DNA from 3 places in the Citrobacter sp. VF227 genome. Region 1 is predicted to be linked to each of the others. Evidence: predicted binding sites of a transcription regulator. Region 1 holds the regulator's gene; each other region holds the start of a gene.
What was found. Region 1 encodes PurR, which represses purine synthesis genes. Its sites were predicted from a motif close to CANGCAAACGTTTGCNTG; they were not measured.
Positions count from the first base shown of each region.

Region 2: a site for PurR is predicted at 2,041-2,058, ahead of purT (formate-dependent phosphoribosylglycinamide formyltransferase). Genes of this name have one in related genera too.
Region 3: a site for PurR is predicted at 1,961-1,978, ahead of gcvT (glycine cleavage system aminomethyltransferase GcvT). Genes of this name have one in related genera too.

Region 1 is NZ_JBRFVF010000001.1:243,293-246,570, reverse strand. It holds gene ACU8YC_RS01270 (MFS transporter) at 1-518, opposite strand, end outside; gene cydH (cytochrome bd-I accessory subunit CydH) at 694-783, opposite strand; gene purR (HTH-type transcriptional repressor PurR) at 1,081-2,106, shown strand; gene punR (DNA-binding transcriptional activator PunR) at 2,103-3,035, opposite strand; gene punC (purine nucleoside transporter PunC) at 3,149-3,278, shown strand, end outside.
Region 2 is NZ_JBRFVF010000001.1:760,487-763,764, reverse strand. It holds gene edd (phosphogluconate dehydratase) at 1-84, shown strand, start outside; gene kdgA (bifunctional 4-hydroxy-2-oxoglutarate aldolase/2-dehydro-3-deoxy-phosphogluconate aldolase) at 119-760, shown strand; gene purT (formate-dependent phosphoribosylglycinamide formyltransferase) at 828-2,006, opposite strand; gene yebG (DNA damage-inducible protein YebG) at 2,139-2,429, shown strand; gene yebF (protein YebF) at 2,551-2,904, shown strand; gene ACU8YC_RS03765 (tellurite resistance TerB family protein) at 2,999-3,278, shown strand, end outside.
Region 3 is NZ_JBRFVF010000004.1:154,651-157,928, forward strand. It holds gene gcvP (aminomethyl-transferring glycine dehydrogenase) at 1-236, opposite strand, end outside; gene gcvH (glycine cleavage system protein GcvH) at 361-750, opposite strand; gene gcvT (glycine cleavage system aminomethyltransferase GcvT) at 776-1,870, opposite strand; gene ubiI (FAD-dependent 2-octaprenylphenol hydroxylase) at 2,323-3,278, opposite strand, start outside.

The sequences.
Region 1 (3,278 bases):
ATGGCGATAACGCCGAGCCCTGCCGTTGCCATGAACGACATGCGCCAGCCGATGCTTTCACCAAGCCAGGTCGCCGCCGGAACGCCGCCAATATTGGCAATGGTTAACCCCATAAACATGGTTGCCACGGCACTGGCCTGTTTATGTTTGGGCACCACACTTGCAGCAACCACAGAGCCAAGGCCGAAAAATGCCCCGTGATTAAGACTGGTCAAAATGCGTGATAACATCAGCGTGGAGTAATCCGGTGAAATCGCCGAGAGGACATTACCCAACGTGAAAATCGCCATCAGGAAAATCAACGCATTACGTCGCGCACGATGAGACAATAATAATGTCATCAGCGGAGCCCCCACCATCACGCCAACCGCATACGCGCTGATTAACATGCCGGCGGCCGGAATCGAAACATCCACTCCTTTGGCTATGACGGGCAATAATCCCATTGGCGAAAATTCGGTGGTGCCAATGCCAAACGCTCCGATCGCCAGCGCCAGTAAAGGATAATTGAGTTTCATATTGCGACTCCGTAACGTCGAGCCGTGGCGCGACATAAAATAAGAGTCAAAAGCATGACATTGATCGCAAAATTAATAAAGTTAACAAAATTGCAAAAGACTTTTGCTTATTCGCAAACAATAGAAGAGATAGACGAGCGGAAAGAGTGAGGGAGAGCTAACTCCCTCGAGGAAATTAATGCAGCGCTGCGGTCAGGCCACCCGCGACGATCAAACCCAGAACAATAATGGTAGTCACTAACGAAAATTTCAGATCGGTGCTCATCAAGTTTTCTCCTTTTTATTCCCACACAAAAAGTGATATTGCGCATTTTTACACACTTGAAAGCAAAAATCTCTCACGATTTATATTGATAACTGCTTTTAACTCTTCCCCTTTTCGTTAAGATCAGACAAAATTCCACGCTTACTTGATTAGCGTACCGGCCATTGACCCCTTCCTGACGTTCCGTGTCGTTTTCCCGGCGTGCCGCAACCCTTACGTTGCGCTAAGGGTGTGTGAAGGCAAACGTTTACCTGGAGTATTCTCAGGAGCTTAGGATATGGTCTGGAGTGAGATGTAATGGCAACAATTAAAGATGTAGCGAAGCGAGCAAACGTTTCCACTACAACCGTATCACACGTGATTAACAAGACGCGCTTTGTCGCGGAAGAAACGCGTAATGCTGTCTGGGCGGCAATCAAAGAGCTGCACTATTCTCCGAGCGCAGTTGCGCGCAGCCTGAAGGTGAATCACACCAAGTCTATTGGCTTGCTGGCCACCAGCAGTGAAGCGGCCTATTTCGCTGAAATTATCGAAGCCGTTGAGAAAAACTGTTTCCAGAAAGGCTATACCCTGATTCTGGGTAACGCATGGAACAGCCTTGAAAAACAGCAGGCTTATCTGTCGATGATGGCGCAAAAGCGCGTTGATGGTCTGCTGGTGATGTGCTCTGAGTATCCGGAGTCGCTGCTTTCGATGCTCGAAGAATACCGCCATATCCCGATGGTCGTCATGGACTGGGGCGAGGCCAAAGCCGACTTTACCGATACCGTCATTGATAATGCCTTCGAAGGTGGTTACATGGCGGGTCGGTATCTGGTCGAACGCGGTCATCGTGAGATTGGCGTGATCCCAGGCCCAATGGAACGTAACACCGGAGCCGGGCGTCTGGCTGGCTTTATGAAAGCGATGGAAGAAGCGCTGATAAAAGTACCGGACAACTGGATTGTCCAGGGGGATTTTGAGCCTGAATCCGGCTATCGCGCCATGCAGCAAATTCTGTCACAGCCGCATCGTCCGACCGCCGTCTTCTGTGGTGGCGATATCATGGCGATGGGTGCGCTGTGCGCCGCTGATGAGATGGGACTGCGGGTACCGCAGGATATCTCGCTTATCGGCTACGACAACGTGCGCAACGCCCGTTTCTTCACGCCGGCTCTGACGACCATTCACCAGCCTAAAGATTCGCTCGGTGAAACGGCCTTCAATATGCTGTTAGACCGTATCGTGAATAAACGCGAAGAGTCGCAATCTATCGAGGTGCATCCGCGTCTGGTAGAGCGTCGCTCCGTTGCCGACGGCCCGTTCCGCGATTACCGTCGTTAAGACCGTTGTGCGGGAGCCTCATCTGGCTCCCGCAGCCACTCTTTGTTCAGCGTTTCGCTATCCCCTAAATAGTCCAACAGCCAGCTCAATGCAGGTGACGTATCGTTCTGTTGCCATGTCAGACAGCATGCGGCATCAGGAAATGGATTTTCCAGCTGTAGCGCGACCCACTTGCCGCTATCGATCCACGGTTTGGCAAAATGCGTCGGTACCATGCCAACACACAACCCTGCGGATAAGCAGGTAGCGGAAGATTCCCAGTCAGGCACCACGACACGTTTTTGGTTATCCAGCAGCCAGGTAATGCGTTTTGGCAGCGTACGGGAAGTATCTTCACGCACCAGCGACGGCCAGTTGCGCAACGTGTCGTCGCTAAGCGGCCCAGGCATTGACGCCAACGGATGATGGCTGGCCACCACGCAACTCCAGCTCAGCATTCCCATGTCGCGAAAGGTATAGCGTCCCCCCACCGGAATCGCCTGCGTGGCGCCAATTGCCAGCTCAACGCGACCATCGGACAGCGCATCCCAGACGCCGTTAAACACTTCCTGAAAAACCAACAGTTCCACATCATCAAAATGACGATAGAAATCCACGATCATCTGTCGGGTGCGATCCGGGCGAACAATGTTATCTACCGCAATCGCCAGCTGTCCGCGCCAGCCGTTGGCAATTTGCTGACATTGCTGGCGGGTGATCTGCATTTTTTTGATAACAGAGCGGCCTTCTTTGAGAAACCACGCACCGGCAGGCGTCAACTCCACATCCCGATGACGTCGCTCAAAAAGCGGCACCGCCAGCCACTCTTCCAGCTGACGTACGGTGTAGCTTACCGCTGAGGGTACACGGTGCAACTCCTGCGCGGCCGAACTAAAGCTGCCATTACGCGCAACCGCATCAACCACTTCAAGTGAATATTCCGACCACATATTCTGCCTGCAAAAAATTTGAAATCAGTAAGCAAATATTAGCGTTTCACAGCAAGAATTACACTCACTACACTCAGCGGCATTGTTCTACTGCTAAAAAAAGAGAAATGATGATGCAACCTGGGAAAGGGTTTTTAGTCTGGCTGGCGGGTCTTAGCGTGCTCGGCTTTCTGGCAACGGATATGTATCTGCCCGCCTTCGCCGCAATTCAGTCCGATCTGCAAACGCCTGCATCAGCCGTCA
Region 2 (3,278 bases), 520 kb from region 1:
GTGGGTACTGGCCGTGAAATGTTCAGCGCGTTGCGTGAAAAGCTGTCCGGTGCGGAGCAGGGCGCAACCTGTATCACTTTTTAAGACTTATTTTGTAATCAGGCGAGAGAAAACTCTGATGAAAAACTGGAAGACAAGTGCAGAAGCAATCCTGACCACTGGCCCGGTTGTACCGGTTATCGTGGTTAATAAACTGGAGCACGCGGTGCCAATGGCAAAAGCGCTGGTTGCAGGGGGCGTGCGCGTTCTGGAAGTGACCTTACGTACCGCATGTGCGATGGATGCCATTCGCGCGATCGCCAAAGAAGTTCCGGACGCTATCGTTGGTGCGGGTACCGTACTGAATCCACAACAGCTTGCTGAAGTTACCGAAGCGGGGGCGCAATTTGCTATTAGCCCTGGCCTGACCGAACCGCTGCTGAAAGCCGCAACCGAAGGCACTATTCCGTTAATCCCGGGTATCAGCACCGTTTCTGAACTGATGCTGGGTATGGATTACGGTTTGAAAGAGTTCAAATTCTTCCCGGCGGAAGCGAACGGCGGTACTAAAGCGCTGCAGGCGATTGCGGGTCCGTTCTCACAGGTCCGTTTCTGCCCAACCGGTGGTATCTCTCCGGCGAATTACCGTGATTATCTGGCACTGAAAAGCGTACTGTGCATCGGCGGTTCCTGGCTGGTTCCGGCAGATGCGCTGGAAGAGGGTGATTACGATCGCATAACCAAACTAGCTCGTGAGGCTGTTGAAGGCGCGAAGCAGTAATTGCGCAAAATGCCCGGTAATCACTACCGGGCCTGCGAGTCTGTAACGGGCCATTCGGCCCGTTTTTTTATCCTTTTACCTTCACCTGTGCGGCCGCATTTTTTGCCCGAATCACCGCGTCCTCAATATTCTGCGCGGTAGTCAGCACCACGCCCAGACGACGGCTACCGTCGATTTCCGGTTTGCCGAAGAATCTAACTTGCATACCTGCGCCCACGGCGGCCTGAACGTTATCAAATGTCACATTCTGACTGGTAAGCTGCGGCAGAATAACGGCGGAAGCTGAAGGTCCATACTGGCGGATTGCGTCAACGGGCAGACCGAGGAATGCGCGAACGTGCAGGGCAAACTCGGACAGATCCTGCGAAATTAAGGTCACCATACCCGTATCGTGAGGGCGAGGGGAAACTTCGCTGAAAATTACCTCATCACCGCAGACGAACAGTTCGACCCCAAACAGTCCGTAGCCGCCCAGCGCCAGCACCACCTTACGGGCAATCTCCTGCGCGCGTGCCAGTGCCAGTTCACTCATTTGCTGTGGCTGCCAGGATTCACGATAATCGCCATCCTCCTGACGATGTCCAACCGGCGCGCAGAAATGCACGCCATCAACGGCACTGACGGTAAGCAGGGTGATTTCAAAATCAAAATTCACTACGCCTTCGACGATAACGCGCCCGGCACCAGCCCGGCCACCCTGTTGAGCATAATCCCAGGCTGTAGTGAGCTGATCGGCTGAACGGATAAAACTCTGTCCTTTACCAGATGAACTCATTACTGGTTTCACGATGCAGGGATAGCCGATTTCAGTGGCGGCTTCGCGAAAGCGGGCCTCGCTGTCAGCAAAGCGGTAAGAAGAGGTTGGTAGAGACAATTCTTCGGCGGCGAGTCGACGGATCCCTTCGCGGTTCATGGTCAGTTGCGTAGCCCTGGCGCACGGCACGACACGCTGGCCTTCCTGTTCCAGTTTGACCAGCATATCCGTAGCAATCGCCTCGATTTCCGGCACGATATAATGTGGTTTTTCACGCTCTACGAGTTGGCGTAATGCTTCGCCGTCCAGCATGTTGATTACGTACGAGCGGTGGGCAACGTGCATGGCTGGTGCGTCGGGGTAACGATCCACGGCAATGACTTCCACACCCAGGCGTTGACATTCAATTGCCACCTCTTTACCTAGTTCACCCGAACCTAATAACATCACTCGCGTTGCTGCGGGACGCAGCGCTGTGCCTAATAACGTCATAAATTAATCCCCTGTTTTATCTGGGCGCAGTATAAACGAAAACGTTTGCGTCTGTCTTTATTACCAGGTTGATTTCGAGGTGCAAAAAGAATATACTGTACATAAGTACAGGTAATTTAAGAGGCTGCAAAAATGGCGGTTGAAGTTAAATACGTAGTCATTCGGGAAGGTGAGGAAAAAATGTCGTTTACCAGCAAAAAGGAAGCCGATGCGTATGACAAAATGCTTGATACAGCGGATTTGCTCGACACATGGCTGGAGCAATCGCCGGTAGCGCTTGAAGACGAGCAGCGCGAAGCGCTTTCCCTGTGGCTGGCTGAGCAAAAAGATGTACTAAGCACCATTCTGAAAAATGGCAAATTGCCATCGCCACAGGCGGTCGAAAACGACGCGCACGGTGAAGATGATACTCAGGCTGCCTGAAACGACTTGCGCTCCTGACGTTTTGTACCATGCTTTTCCCTGAATCATTGTGCAATCCCTGACGTCATTTCTCATTGCTACAAGCAATCTGAAGGACGAAGGGGAGTTTAAGGAGAAAAGAATGTATAAAAAAAGAGCGTTGTTGAGCCTGCTGCTGCTGTCTGCCAGCGCATCTGTATTTGCGGCAAATATGGAAAGTAAAAATGTCCAGTTCCCTAAGTGTGAGGGACTGGACGCTAAGGGTATTGCGGCGAGCGTGAAACGTGATTATCAACAAAATCGCATCGCGCGCTGGGCTGACGATCAAAAACGCGTCGGGCAAGCCGATCCTGTCGCCTGGGTCAACACACCCGATATTACGGGCAAAGACGGTAAATGGTCTGTTCCTCTGACGGTTCGCGGTAAAAGCGCGGATATTCACTATCAGGTAAAAGTCGATTGCAAAGCCGGAACGGCGGAATATCAGCCGCAGTAACGGAGGTATTTGCACATCTTTTGATGACCAGGACACTTCCTGACATCCCCTCGGGTACGCTTTGATGATTATTCGTCTGTACTTGAGGGGCAAAATGGCTAATTGGCTGAATCAACTACAATCTCTTCTTGGGCAAAAAGGATCCTCCGCGTCATCTTCTGGCGAGCAAGGGCTGAGTAAACTTCTGGTTCCGGGCGCGTTAGGCGGTCTGGCTGGATTACTGGTTGCCAACAAATCTTCACGTAAATTACTGAGTAAATACGGCACCAGCGCACTTCTGGTGGGGGGCGGTGCGGTTGCCGGGACTGTATTATGGAACAAATACAAGGATAAAGTCCGCGCAGCGCATCAGGATGAGCCGCAGTTTGGTGCAC
Region 3 (3,278 bases), on a different contig from region 1:
TTGTTACGCCCGGCGATGGCTTTTAATTCAGCCAGCGCAGCGTATTCGGTCGCCGCCTCGCCCACCTGCGGCGGGGTTGCGAGCTGAATGTCTTTCGGCACAATCTGGCCGATCAGCGCGTTTAACGACTCGGCGCCAACCGCATTCAGCATCTCTCGCTGCTGCGCGGCGTCCGGTCCGATGTGGCGTTCAATAAAAGCGCCGCTGTTTTCAAGCTGGCTTAACGTCTGTGTCATGGGCGATGGTTCCTGAAACGTGCAGTGAATCGTAGGTGTCTCTACTACCTGAATACGCGAAATAATTCGCGTTGCAGGTATGCGGGTAAGCCAACACACCTGCAACGTGAAAAATGAAGCGTATTTACTCGTCTTCTAACAATGCTTCGTATGCGGTCGCATCCAGCAGCGATTCAATTTCGCTTTCATCGCTGGCTTTGATTTTGAAAATCCAGCCCCCCGCATACGGCTCGCTGTTAACCAGTTCCGGAGAGTCGCTGAGCGCGTCGTTGACCGCAACAATCTCACCGCCTACTGGCGCATAGATATCGGAAGCCGCTTTTACGGACTCCGCAACAGCGCAGTCATCGCCCGCGCTGACGGTTGAGCCAACTTCAGGCAGGTCAACGAAAACCATGTCACCTAACAGCTCCTGAGCGTGTTCGGTGATACCAACGGTGTAGGAACCGTCAGCTTCTTTGCGCAGCCATTCGTGTTCTTTGCTGTATTTCAGTTCTGCAGGTACGTTGCTCATCAATCAATCTCCAAAAAAGGATGAATTACGCGACGGCTTTGCCGTTACGCACAAAAACAGGTTTAGTCACTTTTACCGGCATTTCGCGGTTACGAATCTGAACGATTGCGGTATCACCAATACCCGCAGGGACACGTGCCAGCGCGATGCTGTAACCCAGAGTAGGGGAGAATGTCCCGCTGGTGATAATGCCTTCCTGCTGGTTGCCGGAAGCATCAGTGAAACGCACCGGCAGTTCATTACGCAGCACGCCCTTCTCGGTCATCACCAGCCCTACCAGCTGTTCGTGGCCTTTTTCACGCTGCATTTCCAGCGCATCCCGACCGATAAAGTCGCGATCGGTCGGTTCCCACGCGATAGTCCAACCCATGTTAGCCGCCAGCGGTGAAATGCCTTCGTCCATCTCCTGACCGTACAGGTTCATGCCCGCTTCCAGACGCAGCGTGTCACGCGCCCCCAAACCACAAGGTTTTACGCCTGCTTGTACCAGCGCACGCCAGAAATCTGCCGCCTTTTCATTCGGCATAGCAATTTCATAACCTGCTTCGCCGGTATAACCGGTGGTTGCGATGAACAAGTCACCCGCCTGAACGCCGAAGAACGGCTTCATGCCTTCTACCGCATGGCGCTGCTCGTCAGTAAACAGGGTAGCGGCTTTTTCCTGCGCGTTTGGCCCCTGTACCGCAATCAGCGACAGGTCGTCACGAACGGTGATGTCGATGGCGTAAGGTTCAGCGTGTTGGGTAATCCAGGAGAGGTCTTTTTCGCGGGTGGCGGAGTTTACAACGAGGCGGAAGAAGTCTTCAGTGAAGTAATAGACAATCAGGTCATCTATCACGCCGCCCGAAGCGTTGAGCATACCGGAGTAGAGGGCTTTGCCCGTCTTCGTTAGCTTCGCGACGTCGTTTGCCAGCAGATAACGCAAGAACTCCCGGGTGCGGCTACCGCGCAGGTCGACGATGGTCATATGCGACACATCAAACATTCCGGCATCGGTGCGAACAGCATGGTGTTCATCAAGCTGAGAACCGTAGTGCAGTGGCATCATCCAGCCATGAAAATCGACCATGCGCGCGCCACATAGCGTGTGTTGTTCGTACAAAGGAGTCTGTTGAGCCATCTTTTCCTCGTTGAATAAGCGGGGCTATCAACTCTTTCGCGGTGAATTCTTCACCACGAAACCCAGCACCGCAGCCGCTCCTGGGGCTACGACGCAAACGTTCTCTTTGTCCTGAACTTACCACCGAAACAGACGCTAAACCATAAGGCAAAATTAACCATCACATTAGCTTATGACCAAAAATAGCCAAATCGCCGACAGAATAAAAACCCAAAATCATAGCGACAAATTAGAATAACAAACAAAGATAAGCTGAAATTCGCCGCATTAATCAACATTAAATGTGGAAAAAATGTCAAAAATGGCGTTATGAAAAAAACGTAATATAAAAAAAACTAATGCGAAAAAAGGCGTGGAATTAGATTATTTCAAATGAGAGAAGCATCCCGGCGCGCAGGCCGGGAGAGGAAAGTGTGACGGGTCTCAAACTCTTAAGATTGTCCTTACGGACGCTAGCGCAACCACTCAGGAAGATCGTTCAGTCCCATCGCCTGGCGGATGAGCTGTGGTTTTACACCTGGCAGGGTATCAGCCAGTTTCAGACCAATATCACGCAGCAGTTTTTTTGCCGGATTCTCGCCAGCAAACAGTTCATGAAAACCCTGCATACCAGCCAGCATCATCGCTGCACTGTGCTTACGGCTGCGCTCGTAACGGCGTAAATAGAGATACTGACCAATATCTTTGCCCTGACGCTGTAGCCGCTTAAGCTCGTCGATCAGCTCTGCCGCATCCATAAAGCCAAGGTTAACCCCCTGCCCCGCCAGCGGATGGATGGTATGCGCCGCATCCCCCACCAGCGCCAGGCGATGGGCAGCAAACTGCCGTGCGTAGCGTCCCGTCAGCGGAAACGCCTGACGTTCGCTTTCAAGGCTGCACAGCCCCAGACGATTATCAAAAGCGATATTCAGCGCCTGATTGAATTCGTCTTCGCTTGCCTGCTGCATACGTTCAGCTTCCTGCGGCGAGAGCGACCAGACGATAGAACACAGGTGCGGGTCATTGAGCGGCAGAAATGCCAGGATACCCTCACCATGAAACGCCTGACGCGCAACCGCACCGTGGGCTTCCTGCGTACGGATAGTCGCCACCAGCGCATGATGGCGGTAATCCCAGAAGGTGAGCGGAATATCCGCTTTGTTGCGCAGCCAGGAGTTAGCGCCATCGGCGCCGACTACCAGACGAGCCGTCAGCATCGCACCATCTTTCAGGGTCAGAAACGCCTCGTTCTCACCCCAGGCCACCTGCTGTAATTCAGCAGGTGCCAGCAACGTGATATCCGCTGAACGCTGCGCCTTTTGCCACAGCGCGTAATGAATCTCTGCGTTTTCGACAATGTGCCCCAAATGGCTGTAGCCCATACTCTGGTCATCAAACACAATACGGCCAAAGCTGTCTTTGTCCCAGA